2 linked regions of the Methylomagnum ishizawai genome follow. The protein of the gene in region 1 interacts with the protein of each later gene in a pairwise test. Links are inferred from orthologs where the notes say so. Each region holds a gene or a part of one and is shown on either strand. Other genes may lie near its edges.

Region 1 (7,560 bases):
CCACAGGGCGTCGTTGCCATAGGCGTCGGCGCGACGGAGATCGGCCCCGGCCTCGACCAAGCCCCGGACGATATCCGCCAAACCGCGCTGGCACGCCTTGATCAAGGGCGGGGTGCCGCAGGGCAAGGGATGGTTGGCGTCGCCGGGATCGCCGCCCTGTTCCAACAACCATTCCGCCACCGGATTGAGCTTGACCACGGCGGGACCGCGCGGCGGGCGCTCGATGGCCTGCCCCGCCGTCTGCCAGGCATAAAAACCACCCTCCAGGCTGTACACCTCGCTGAATCCGCGATTCTCCAGTAAACGGGCGCAATCCAAGCTGTTATTGCCCCGGTAGCAATAGATCAACAAGGGCATATCGCGCCGGAATTTCTTGACCGTGGACTGTAGGGTCGACAGGGTCACGGGGATGGCACCGGGGATGCGGGCGTCGTTGTAGGCGGCGGCATCGCGCACGTCGAGGATCACCGGGGATTTCTCGCGGACCAGCACGGAGGCCGCCGCTATGGAAATTTGCTGAATCATGGTTCGACCGAACTACCTTGTCTATGAATCGCCGCCCTTCCCGACCGGGGAGCGGCGTCAACACCACGCACCCACGGCAACCGTGGGAACCCAAGAAAACACGTTATGGCCGTGGGGTTTGCAAACATCCTGCCAAGCTCCGGAAAGCGCGTATCCAAGGAACGCCACGCATTCTTCCAGGCCGGCGGTAGGGTTTCCAGGCCGGGGCGGTGGGAAATCCGAACCATGAACAAGCACGGAGCCGGATTAGGGCGGGATAACGCCCGTGAATGGTGCATCGACGCCGCCCGGTGCCGAGGCAAAGCGCGAGAATGCGCGGCGGGAATCGGGAAGAGGGTTTGGGAGATACAGGCGTGGGATCGGGCCGACACCCAAGCGGAGCCTGGGTGCCGGCGGACCTTCAGGGCAGGGTGCTGGTCACGGTGCGGGCCGCCCCGGCGTCGCGGGCGTTGCCGTCATAGATAGCCTTCAGCTGGTCGAGCTGGGCGGTGGACAAGGTGATCGGCGTCGCCAGCACGTACCAATTCACCCCTTCGGTGCAAGGCGGCGTGGTCAGCGAGCCGCCATAGGTATAGAAGGACTGCCGGTCCACCGCGGCCGGCAACAGCGCCATCGGATTCAAGGCGGGACCGGAGGCGCTGCCGGACGTGGCCGGCATGGACTTCAATATCTTGCCGATGGTCCTGTTTTCGGCCCCCTCGTCGAGGAAGACGCCCACCACCGCCATCTTGCCGTCCTGGCGGATATGCACGAAATGCAATTCCGCCGCGTGGACCACACCGTCGACCTTATGCTCGCTGGGCGCGTGGAAATGGAATTGCAACAAAGGATATTCGTCCTTGCCGATCCTCAAAACACCCGGATAATCGGTCGCCATCTTGACCTGGGCGGCATGGCCGTTGTTGAGATAGGTGGGCTGGAGCGCACTGGCGTAGACCAGCCTGAGCGCGTTGAAGGCGTCGGGATGGACCAGCTTGGCGGCGCTGATATCGATCGGCGACTGGCTGCCACCGATGTCGCATACGGCATAAGGATAAAGATGCGCCCCGGTGGCGAGCGGGTCTTCGCTCGGGATATCGCCCCAATGGGCTTGCTCGTCGTAGGTCCAATGCGGCATGTCGGCCGCCAGGGCCAGGGGAGTGGATGCCACGCCGCATATGGCGGCGAGCAGGGAAGCGCGGAGCTGATTTTTCATCGTCATAGGATAAGCCTGCGATTTTTATTGGAATTATCGGAACGGTGGGCGCGGGTCCGTCAGCAGGTGTGTTCCCTGCAATAATCGGCCAGGCTCTGCGGAGGAGGCGGTGGCGGCGGGGTGGTGGCCGGGGTGGCGGTGGTGGTAGTAGTGGTGGTCTGGGGCGGGGGGTGCCGGATTGTTCCGCCGCGACGGCCGCGCCGACGGCGAGGAAACCCAGGATCAAGGACAACGGTTTGATGGACATGGTGTGTTCCCTTTCGGTGAAATCGGTGTCAAGAGTCCGGCGGCGAGTCTGTGTACCGGACGACCGTTCTCAAGCGTAGATCAAATCCACGATAAATCCGAATTTCCGTGAAAAAATTCACGGACGGAAACGCGCCGATAGGGTAGCCCGCAGGGCCAGGCCGGGCGGCCGGCAAGACGGGAAATTCCGGGACGGGCGGCGCGGCACCGGATTTCGGCATTCCCGCCGAAATCAAGATCGCCCCGGCTTATCTGGATTGGTACCGCGCCGCCGCGCCCTGCCGCTTCTGCCACAACTCCACCTCGAAAATGAACTTCTGCAACTGGGTCTCCATCCCCCGGCCCAGGCTGCGGAAGGCACAGCCCACCCGCTGGGCCTGGGGCCGGTCGGGGCGGGCCTGGAGGATTTTGTTGCGGATTTCGAGGTTCACGGGAATATCGGGCTGGCTGGGCAGCACGAGTTTGCAGCCCTCCAGGAGATGGCCGACATCCAGGCCGGCACCGATGCGGGCGCCCTTGTCGGACAGGGCCAACCCGGAGAGGCTGAGATCGTACACGCCGAATTCCACCGCGCCGCCCTCCAGCCCGACCCGGCATTTGACCGGCATCGCCAGCGGGATCGCCACCCGGTAGAACTCGCGCTGTTGATGCCAGAACAAGGACTGCGGCAGCGGCGCGGCGAATACCGGCTCGCCCCGCCAAGTGGTCTCGGTCAAGCCCTCCACCAAGAACTGGCTCCGCACGCCATCCACCTGGGCCATGAACACCACGGGCCGGGCCTTGGCAAACTGGCGGTTCACGGCCTCGCTGGACCCCATATCGAATACGATCCAGCCCCGCTCCGGCAATATCTCGACGATGGCCGTCACCAGGTTGGCCTTGGAGTCTGGATGGTGGGCGGTCACCAAGCACCTTTTGCGCTGCATCAGCCTGAGTTTTTCGAGGATTTCGCCTTGGCCGCGCAGGGTATAGCCGACGTGGTCATCTATGGATTCGGTATGCATGGGTGCGATCCCGGGCCTGATTTATGGTGATGGCTGGATTCTACAAGCTAAACGGTTCCCTGTCCCACTCCTCGCAATAGTGACAATTAACACCGCATAAATTGACATGATAAAGCCATTATGAACCGTCTACCGCTCAAGCATGCCCCTCCAAATAGGACAGTTCCGCAGGCGTATTGAGATTGGCGAACACTTCGGGATGGTCGGAAAAATCAACCAGGACCGGGTGATGCCGGTACAGCCAGGCCTGGACCTTGCGCTGTCCCCCGGCGAGATAGGCTGCGAGGTCGTCCGCCAAGCCCCGCTCCGCCAGCAGGAACACCGGATGCAGGCGCTCACCATCGTGGGCCGCGCACAAGGGAGCGCCCGTGGCCTCGCGTTGAATCGGCAAACGCGCCAACAACGGCCCGGTGACGAACGGGCAATCACAGGGCACCGTCAATACGTAGGGGGTATCCGCCGCCCGCATCGCGCCCAGCAAGCCGGCCAGGGGACCGTCGAAGCCCCCGTCCGGGTCGGCGATCACGCGATGGCCGAAGCGGGCGTAAAGCTCCGGGTTGCGGTTGGCGCTGACCAGGACGCGGCCCGCCACCTGTTCCAACGCCTCCACGGCATAGCCCGCCAAGGGCCGCCCCCGGAACGGCAACAAGCCCTTGTCCGCGCCGCCCATGCGTCGGCCCCGGCCCCCGGCCAGCACCACGCCGGTTATCTTTGCCCGGTCGAAAACCATGGTGATACCCTAATCCCAACCCTATGCCCAGCGACCTGCCATGTCCAGGATTCCCAGCGCGATTTTCGCATCCACCATCCTCCTGCTGCCAGCCTGCGCCACGACCCGGCCCGACCCCGAACCGGGCTACTACCACGCCGAGACCGTCAAGCCCTACGCCGATGTGCTGGCCGAGTTGGAACTCGCCATCACCGAGCGCAATTTCCGCATCACCGGCCATAACAAGATCGGCAGCGTGATCCGCGCGCGCGAACACATCGCCTTCCCCGATTACGACACGATCCAATTCTGCAACCTGAGCCTGGCCCGGCGGATGTTGGAACTCGAACCGGCAGCGGTGGCCTACATGCCCTGCAACGTGTCGGTGCGCTCGGAACGGGGCCGGGTCCATATCACCACCCATCTGCTGCCCACCGACTCGGCCAATCCCCGGATGGGCGAGTTCGCCCGCGACATGAACCGGCAGCTTAGGGAAATCGTGGATTTCGCCGCCGAGCCGTGAAGCTTCCGTAACATTGCATAGGACCGGCCCGCCCCCTATCATTCCGCCGGTTTTCCGCCCCACCACCCGAAAGCACAGCAATGAACCGAACCGTCCGCACCGCTTGGGCCTTGTCCGCCCTGTTGGCCGCCGCCACCGCCGCCGCCGCTCCCCGAAACCCGACCCCGAAACCCGCCGCCCCGGCCAAGGAAGCCGCCGCGCCGGTCAACGATTTCCCGACCCAGGCGCGGGTCGAATACGTCATGCAATGCATGGCGGAACGTGGCGGGCAGAACCTCGACAACCTATACCACTGCGTCTGCGCGGTGGACAAAATCGCCGGCCGCTTGAATTACCAGGATTATTCCGAGGCGCTGACCTTCACCTATCTGTTCGACACCCCCGGCGAAAAGGGCGGCGAATTCCGCGATCCGCCGAAATCGAAGGAATTGCGCGACCGGCTGAAGGCGGCGAAGAAAGAGGCTGAAGGGTGTTTCCCGGTGTTGCCGGGAGCCGCTGGAGCCGAAAAGACGCCGTAAAAACCGCCGGCCTTGGAACGCGGCCCGGCCACGGCTCCAAGGGCCATCGGCGGTTCAACCAAAGGCATTCAAGATCGAAGTCCGGTGCTTCTCCAGGTCGATGCCGAAATCCTCGGCCCGATGTACGGTCTTGATCTTGTAGGGCCGGCCCTTGTCGTCCACATCCTTGAGCGCCATATCGACCAGGCTTTCCTTGCAGGACACGCCCGCCGCGTTGCGCACCACCATGATCTGCGGCCTGAGGCGCTGCTTGGGATTGGCTTGCAGGACGATGGCGATCTCGCCGGTGCTGAGTTCCACCACGGTGCCCGGCGGATAAGCCCCCATACAAGCCACGAAGCCCGCCGTCAACGATTGGTCGAGCTGGCGGCCGGTCGACATCTGGTTCAGGAGGCGGATGGCGTCGAGATGGTTATAAGCCGGCCGGAACGGGCGCTGGCTGACCAGGGCGTCGTAGCGGTCGGCCACCGCCACGATCTTGCAATTCAGGTTGAGCTGGTGGTCCTGTAGGCCGCGCGGATAACCGCTACCGTCCATATGCTCGTGGTGCCCGTAGGCCACATCGACCGTCCCGCTGAACACATTCCGCCCCGACATCAGGATGTTCCGTCCCTGCTCGGCGTGGTTGCGCACCACGGTCACTTCCTCGGGCGCGAGCTTGCCCCGTTTGTTCAGAATCGCCGCCGGGATCGCGACCTTGCCGATATCATGCAACAGGCCGCAGGTGCCGAGGTTCTCCAATTGCTTGGCGTCCAAGCCCATGTAATGGCCCAGCACCACCGAAAAGGTGCAGACATTGAAGGCGTGCTGGGAAATCAGCATGTCGGTATCGCGCATCCGCGCCACGAACAGCATCGACTCGGGGTTGCGGATGACATTGGACACGCACTCGGCGACCGCCGACTTGGCCACCAAGACATCCACGCTCTTGCCGAACCGCACCTCGTCGACAAAGTTCTTAACCAGTTGGGTGGTCTGGCGGCGGGCGTTTTCGGCCACCTCGACCTCCTTCTCGTAGGCGCTGACCGCTTCCCGGCTCATGTAGGAGCGCGGCGGGGGCGCGGCGTCCAGCGAGATTTCGACCCGGCGGGTGCGCAGCAGGTCGATGTAGACGTATTCGCAATGGCGGGCCACCACCTCGATATCGTCCTCGGACCTGATCTCGAAACCTTGGAACAGGAATGGCGTTTCCAGCCATGGCCTGTCGAGTTCGCAAACGAACATGCCGGGACGCAACTCGCCCACACGCAATTTGACTTTCTCGATGTAATCGACTTTCCGGGGGGGTTGATCCATAGTTCGCGCTCCGCTGGTCGGTGCCCATGGGCCGAAGCGAACACCGCGCCGGGTCTGCCCCGCCATCGGGGAATGGCGGAGCGGGCGGCCTTCGTCACGGCCCAGGAGACGGTCTCGTTATTTCGTAACCGTTAGCGATGCGATATACCGCATCGGAATAATGCCTTTGGTGCGTCACAGCAATATGGCGACGCCGTTGCCAAGGCCAAGCAATCCCATACAAAAACGGGGAGCGACCACGGCACGGCTCCCCCTGCCGGTACAGCCTAAGGGCGGAGGCCACAGGATTCAAGCCTTTAGAGGATTTGCCGGTACCACGCCATGACGGCCTCGATCCTGGCATCCCAACCATGCCTGGACTCCACCCTGACCCGCCCGGCCTTGCCGCGCAAACGCCAGACCTCGGGCGCGTTCATGATATCGATCAAGGCCCAGGTCAGGCGTTCGACCACCGAACGCTGGCCGGTGGCCGGAATCAGCAAACCCACCTCGGCATCGACGATATCCGCCGCTATCCCACAATCCAGGGCGATGACGGGCCGCGCCGCCGCCATGGCCCAAAGCAGGGCCGATCCCTGGGTTTCCCGCACCGCCGGCAGGCAGAACACATGGGCGCGGGCCAGTTCCGCCGCGACACCGTCCTCGTCCAAAGCCCCCTTGAAACGCACGCAGGCCGAGATTTCCAAGGCTTCGGCCTCCGCCCGCAACGCCTCCGCCTGATCGCCCTCGCCGACCACGACCAGTTCCACCGGACTGCGGGCGCCGACCCTGGCGATGGCCGCGAGCAACATCGGGATGCCCTGGTCCGGTACCAAAGGACCGACGAACAACACCCGCAACGCCTGGGTGGCCGAAGGCGGTTCCGGCCAGGGTCCGGCGCGGAACCGGTCTTGATCGACGCCGTCCTCCAGCAAAAGGCGGCAGCGTTCCCGGCAGGCGGCGGGGAGTCCCGCCAGGGTGGACGGGTTGGCCGCGAGGATCAGGCTGGCATGGCGGGTGGTCCCGAGTGCCCAGTCGAACCAGCCGCCCAGGGGGGCCGCGCTACGGACCGGACGCGGGTCTTGCAGGGCGATTTCGGGGAAGGCCTCCGGCACCGGCACAGCGCCGTTCCAAGGGCCGAGCGCCACGGGCAGGCCCAGCCGGTGCAGGCGGGTGCAGGACAAGGGCGCGGCAGGGGTGAATTGGTGCGCCAAGTCCCACACCGCCCCGGCCATGCGGCGGCGGCGCAGGACGCCGAGCGCGGCACTGTCGTAGAGTTGCCATTCCAAGGGCGACAGCGCATCGCCGCCTTCATGCTTGAACAGCCCCTCCACCAAGCGGCGGACCCAGTCCGGCACCCAATCGGTGTCGATATAGATCACCGAGGAATCCGGCAAGGGGGCGCCGGCTGCTTCCAAGGCCGGGCGGTTGCGGCGGTGGGTGACCAAGGTCACGGGGCATTGTGCCGAAATACGCCGGTACCACTCCCAGCCGATGCGCGCGCCCGGATCGGTGCCGGGGGCGCAATGATAGGCCGAGAGCAGGATGCGCGGCTTGGGCATGGC
Region 2 (5,960 bases), 1.2 Mb from region 1 along the record:
ATCGCGCTCCACTTGCCGCATCCGCCGCGCCCGGCGCAACTGGGCGCTGGAAAACCGCCAAATCCCCGCCGTGCCCCGGCTACCGGGAAATAAACCTTCCTCGATATGGCGCACCAGCCAGTCCGGTTCGACCCGGCAGGCGGCCGCCACTTGTTCCAGGGTCAGCCAGGTTTCCTCCATCAGGCTGCCGATCAGGATGTCGTTCTCACGCATGGTCGTGGCTCCCGTGCTGGCGTGGATCGAAGGCGAGTTCGCGGGCCATCCGCTCGTAAAGCTCCCGCGCCTTGGGGCTGTCGGCGGGCGGTAGCACCACCCGGATGGCGATCAGCAAATCGCCCGGCGGCTGGCTGGGAATGCCCTTGCCGCGCACGCGCAGGACTTGGCCGCTCTGCGCCCCCGCCGGGATGCGGACTTTCAAGGGACCGTCCGGCATCTCCACCGCGATCACCGCGCCCAGCGCCGCTTCCCAGGGCGCGACCGGCAAATCGAGGTGCAAATCCCCGCCCGCCACCCGGAACCGGGGATGGGGCTGGAAATGCACTTCCAACAGCAAATCCCCCGCCGCCGCGCCGCCGCTGCCGGGCGCGCCCTGGCCCGCCAGGCGGATGGTTTGTCCGGCGCGGATGCCCTTGGGAATCTTCACGGTCAGGTCGCGGTTATCCATGACCAGATGGCCCTGGCCGTCCAAGCGCGGCGCCCGCAGAGAAACCCGCCGGGTCGCGCCGCGGAAGGCGTCTTCCAGGTCCAGCATCACCTTGGAGTGATGGTCCGCGCCCGCCGCCCGGAAGCCGTCGCCGCGTTTGCCGAAACCGCCGCCGCTACGGCTCCTGCGCCCGAATAATTCGGAGAAGAAGTCGCTGAAATCCGCCGCCTCGCCCGGCCCGGACCCCTGGCCCGCGAATTCGAAACCGGCGTCCCAGTCCGGCGGCGGCCGGAAATCCTGGCCCGGTTGGTAGCCGCGCCCGACTTGGTCGTAGGCGGCGCGTTTTTCGGGATCGGATAGCACCGTGTAGGCTTCGTTCAGTTCCTGCATGCGCTGTTCGGCGTCCTTTTCCTTGGAAACGTCCGGGTGGTATTTGCGGGCCAGCTTGCGGAAGGCTTTTTTGATGTCGGCTGCCGTGGCCGTCCGCGCCACCCCGAGGGTCTGGTAATAATCCTTGAACTGCATGGCTGCCTGCCGTTGGGAGGTTGGAATAGATAGCCCTGAAAATGGTGGTGGTTGGTGGGAATATCAAGCTGGACCCGGCCTGGGAGGCGATCCGGGGTTGTGGCCGGAGTCCAAAGCTAGCTTCGGACTCCGGGAGCTTTCCACGGACCCAAACCGGACGGGTCAGGGCTGGTAGCCGTCGGTCAGGGTCAGCAGGAAGGCGACGATGGCGTCGATTTCGGTGTCGCGCAGCCCCAGGTGGCCGACTTGGGCGGTGTTCAGGTTGGCGCTGGTTTCCGGGACCGGCCAGCAACCCCGGCGCAGGGCGGCGCTTTCCCCGAGCAGGGGCTTGGGGCAGGCGGGCTTGCGGTCCCGGCTGTTGTAGAAATCCACCACGCCGCGCAAAGTCCTGAAATAACCGTTGTGCATATAGGGCGCGGTCCGGGCGAGATTGCGCAGGGTGGGCACCTTGAATTTACCGTATTCCGTCGGCTGGTCCAGCACTCCACCCAGCCCCAGGTCCACGAACGCCGCACCCTCTGGATTGAATTCCGGGGGCAGGGCGTAGAACGGGTTGTTGGGGTTCTTGGGCACGCCGATGTTGTGGTAGCTGAAGTCGGTGAACAAGGGCGGCGCAGCGTCGGGAGCGGACCGGCTCAGATGGCAGGAAGCGCAGCCGCCTTTTTCCGGTGCCTCGAACAAGGCCAAGCCCTGGGCCTCCTGCCGGGTCAGTTTGACCCGCCCGGCCAGATAGGCGTCGTATTTCGAGGCAAAGCGGTTGAGCTTGGGGCCGCGCTCGAATTCGGCGATGGCCGCCGCCAGATGGTCGTAGGCCGTGGCCGGGTCGTCCAGTGCGTCGGGGCCGAACACCTGGGCGAACAAGGGCGCGTAGGGGGCCGCGCGGACCTTGCCGATCAACGTGGCGATGTCGGGGTTGTTCATTTCCAGGGGGTTCAGGAGCGGACCCTTGGTTTGTGCTTCCAGGCTGGCGGCCCGGCCATCCCAGAACAGTCCGCCGTAATACAGGCCCGCCCTGGCGTCGAAATGGAACGCCGGACTGTAATCGGCATACATCGCGGTCAAAGCGTTGCGCGGGCCGGCCCGGCCCGGTACAGCCCCGGCGGAAGTGGGCGAACCGCGGTCCTGGTCGCTGAAGCCACGGAACGGGTCGTGGCAATCGGCGCAGGCTTGCCCGGCGGGTTCCGAGAGGTTGGCGTCGAAGAAGAGTTGCCTGCCGAGTTCGGCCTTGGACGGCAGGGAATGGACGGCGGGGGACAGGGCCGCGCCGAGCGCTAGGCAAAGGACGGGTACGGAGGCGGGGTTCATGGCGCTGCCTTGCGTGAGGGTTGCAATCGGGTCCGATTATGGAAAACCCTCCGGGCAAGCTCAAGCGTGGCGGCAGCGGCGTGGTCCTGGGCGTTGCGCGGAATCCGGGGGTTCCCGGATTCCGTCGGCTATGGAACGGACTTCATTCCCCCCAAGGCTGCGTCAGCAGCTTCTTTTCCCAATCCAGCGAAGTCTTGACGATGAAATCGAGGTCGTCGTAGCGCGGACGCCAAGCGAAGGTGGCGTGGATTTTATTCACCGCCGCCACCAGTTGCGGCGGATCGCCCGCCCGCCGTGGTTGTTCTTCCACTGCGATGGGGCTGCCGTGGACCCGGTTCACGGCGTCGATCACTTCCCGCACGCTGTAGCCGTGGCCGTAGCCGCAGTTCAGCGTAGCCGAAGCCCCGCCGCCCCTGAGATGGTCCAGGGCGCGGATATGGGCATCGGCCAGGTCGCTGACATGGATATAGTCGCGCACGCCGGTCCCGTCCGGGGTCGGATAGTCGGTGCCGAACACCCGGAGTTTGTCGCGCTTGCCCACCGCCACTTCCGCCGCGACCTTGATGAGCAGGGTGGCGTTGCGGGTGGATTGGCCGATGCGGCCCTCGGGGTCGGAGCCCGCCACATTGAAATAGCGCAGGATCACATGCTTGAGCGGAGTGGCGGCGGACAGGTCGCGCAGCATCGTCTCGCTCATCAGCTTGGAGCCGCCATAGGGGTTGATGGGGGCGGTGGGCGCGGTTTCGGCACAAACCGCGGTGTCGGGAATGCCGTAGGTGGCGGCGGTCGAGGAAAAGATGAAATGCGCGACCCCGGCCTCGGCGGCGCATTGCAGCAGGTTGCGGGTCTTACAGGTGTTGTTGCCGTAATATTTCAAAGGGTCGGCGACCGATTCCGGCACGATGGTGTGGGCGGCGAAATGCAGGATCGCCCCGATTTGGTAGTCCTTGAGGATGCGGCGGACCAGTTCAGTGTCGCCGGTGTCGCCTTCGATCAACTCGCCGTACAGCACGGCTTGGCGGAAGCCGGTCGAAAGATTGTCGAGGACGACGATGCGCTCGCCCCTTTCCCCCAGTTGCTTGACGACATGGCTGCCGATATAGCCGGCCCCGCCGGTGACTAATACGCCTTGATGTGCTTGCATGGATGGCTCCTTGGTGTTGAGGTTCTCTGGTGTCAGCTTCCTTGGCTTTAGAGGAAGGCGTCGAAGGGTTCGATTTCGACGCCGCCGCCCGGTTCGACTCCGGTATTGTCGGCGGGCAGGACGATATAGCAATTGGCCAGGCTGAGGGAAGACAGCCGGTCGCTGCCCTGGCCCGCGCCCGCCGCCACGATGAATGTCCCGTCCGGCCCGCGCCGGTAGCGGCCGCGCTGGAATTCCATGCGGCCCGGTTTTTTGCGCAAGCGGGTTTCGCAGCGGGCGGGGAGGCGTAGGGGCGGGCGGGGCGGTTCGCCCTGCAGCCGTGTTAGCGCCGGTCGCACCAATTGCCGGAATGTCACCGCGACCGCCACCGGGTTGCCGGGCAGGCCGAAGCAATGTGCCGCGCCGATACGGCCATAGGCGAAGGGCTTGCCGGGTTTGATGGCGACTTTCCAGAATTCGAACTGGCCGATGTCGCGCAAGACCTCGACCACGAAATCGGCCTCGCCCACCGATGCCCCGCCGGTGCTGACGATGGCGTCGGCCTGGGCGGCGGCCGCCAGCAAAACCCGCCGCAGTGCTTCCGGGTCGTCCGCGACGGTGCCGAAATCCAGGATGTCCGCGCCGAGTTCGGCCAGCAAGGCGTCGAGCAGGTAGCGGTTGCTGTCGTGGATTTGGCCGGGGGCCAGGGTTTCCCCGACCGGGCGCAGTTCGTCGCCGGTCGAGAGGATGGCGACCTTGATCCGCCGTAGCACCGGGACTTCGGCCAGTCCGGCGGCGGCCAGCAAGCCCAGGTCGGCGGCTTCCAGGCGTTTGCCCTGGGGCAGCAAGGCTTGCCCGGCTTGGATTTCGCCGCCCTGGGGGCGGATATTCGCGCCCGGTTTCATGGCGGCGGCGAGGCGGATGGTTTCGTCCACGCGGATGACATATTCCTGCATGACCACGGCGTCGGCCCCTTCCGGCAGGACCGCGCCGGTGAAGATGCGGACGCATTGGCCTGGCCCGACCGCGCCCGTGAACGGCTGGCCCGCCCAGGCGGTGCCGATGACGGCGAGCGCGGCCTGGGGGCCGCTGTCCTCCGCCCGCAGGGCGTAGCCGTCCATGGCCGAATTGGCGAAGGGCGGCAGGTCCAGCGGCGAGGCCGGGGCCAGGGCGAGGATGCGGCCCCTGGCGGGTTTCAGCGCGACCGTTTCGGATTCCGTGATGGGATCGATACGGGCGATGAGGTGTTCCAGGGCGGATTCCAGGGTCAGCGTCCTGGGTTCGGCGCAAAAATCAGGGGTGTCGGTGGCCAAGGAAGTCTTCCAGGATGAAGCGGAGTATCTGTCCGGGATCGTTGATATCCAAGCAGGGGACCGTGGGCTTGGGGTGGGGTTCGGCGTCGGTCGCCACGGCGATGATGTGGCCGTCGTGCGGGAACAGCGGCGGCTGGCCTAGGGCGGGCCGGTGCAGTTCGATCTTGGGGAAGGCTTCCCATTTGAAGCCTTCCACTAGGATCAGGTCCAGTCCGGCCTGGTCGAAATAGGCCAATTCGCCGTCCAGGCGGGGTTCCTGGGGTTCCGGGTGTTCGGTGATGATGGCCCGGCGGTGCGAGGCGCTGAGCATGACCGGACTGGCCCCGGCCATCCTGAGCGTGTGGCTGTCCTTGCCGGGATGGTCGATCTCGAAAGCGTGGTGGCTGTGCTTGATGAGCCCGACGCGCAGGCCATGCGCCTTGAGCAGCGGGATCAGTTGTTTCAGGAGGGTGGTTTTGCCGGTGCCGCTGGGGGCGGCGAAGCCGAGCAGGGGCACCAGGGCGTTGGGGAAGCGCATTGGGTTGGATGGCGGGTGGCGAGAGGGTGGGGATCGCGGTGGGTACGGAATACGTGCCCACCCTACAATTCAGTGATGCCCGTAATAATCCTTGTACCAAGCCACGAAGCGGGCGATGCCGGTTTCGATGGGCGTGGCGGGCGCGTAGCCCACATCCCGCGCCAAATCGTCCACATCGGCGTAGGTGGCCGGGACGTCCCCATCTTGCATGGGCAGGAAGTTCTTCTCGGCCTTGATGCCTAGGCAATCCTCCAACACCTCGATGAAGCGCATCAATTCCACCGGCTGGTTGTTGCCGATGTTGTAGAGGCGGTAGGGGGCGCGGCTGGTGCCGGGGTCGGGCCGGTCGCCGTTCCAGTCCGGGTTGGGGCTGGCGACCCGGTCCAGGGTGCGCACCACGCCTTCGACGATATCGTCGATATAGGTGAAGTCGCGGCTGTGCTTGCCGTGGTTGAACACATCGATGGGGCGGCCCGCCAGGATGTTGCGGGTGAACAGGAACAAAGCCATGTCCGGGCGTCCCCAAGGCCCGTA

Evidence for each region. The genes of interacting proteins can lie anywhere in the genome.
Region 2: the proteins of mobA (region 1) and moeA interact in binary tests that used the Escherichia coli proteins (3 or more experiments, as listed by UniProt). The link is inferred for Methylomagnum ishizawai from one-to-one orthologs.

Annotation. Positions count from the first base shown.
Region 1 is NZ_FXAM01000001.1:2,674,409-2,681,968, forward strand. Bases 1,904-4,636 are described here. They hold mobA (molybdenum cofactor guanylyltransferase MobA), read right to left. Parts: upstream 3,701-4,636; coding sequence 3,107-3,700; downstream 1,904-3,106. Other genes in these bases: B9N93_RS11870 (flagellar brake protein), read right to left, coding at 2,215-2,970; B9N93_RS11880 (DUF302 domain-containing protein), read left to right, coding at 3,741-4,202; B9N93_RS11885 (hypothetical protein), read left to right, coding at 4,283-4,636. Also shown: B9N93_RS11860 (ankyrin repeat domain-containing protein), read right to left, coding at 1-525; B9N93_RS11865 (carbonic anhydrase), read right to left, coding at 926-1,726; more of B9N93_RS11885, read left to right, coding at 4,637-4,720; B9N93_RS11890 (HD-GYP domain-containing protein), read right to left, coding at 4,775-6,016; B9N93_RS11895 (glycosyltransferase), read right to left, coding at 6,313-7,560. UniProt on the Escherichia coli protein: Transfers a GMP moiety from GTP to Mo-molybdopterin (Mo-MPT) cofactor (Moco or molybdenum cofactor) to form Mo-molybdopterin guanine dinucleotide (Mo-MGD) cofactor.
Region 2 is NZ_FXAM01000001.1:3,904,010-3,909,969, reverse strand. Bases 2,788-5,780 are described here. They hold moeA (molybdopterin molybdotransferase MoeA), read right to left. Parts: upstream 4,910-5,780; coding sequence 3,665-4,909; downstream 2,788-3,664. Other genes in these bases: B9N93_RS17430 (NAD-dependent epimerase), read right to left, coding at 5,496-5,780; mobB (molybdopterin-guanine dinucleotide biosynthesis protein B), read right to left, coding at 4,890-5,426; galE (UDP-glucose 4-epimerase GalE), read right to left, coding at 2,788-3,617. Outside these bases: B9N93_RS17460 (chaperone modulator CbpM), read right to left, coding at 1-213; B9N93_RS17455 (DnaJ C-terminal domain-containing protein), read right to left, coding at 206-1,168; B9N93_RS17450 (cytochrome-c peroxidase), read right to left, coding at 1,331-2,473; more of galE, read right to left, coding at 2,616-2,787; more of B9N93_RS17430, read right to left, coding at 5,781-5,960. UniProt on the Escherichia coli protein: Catalyzes the insertion of molybdate into adenylated molybdopterin with the concomitant release of AMP.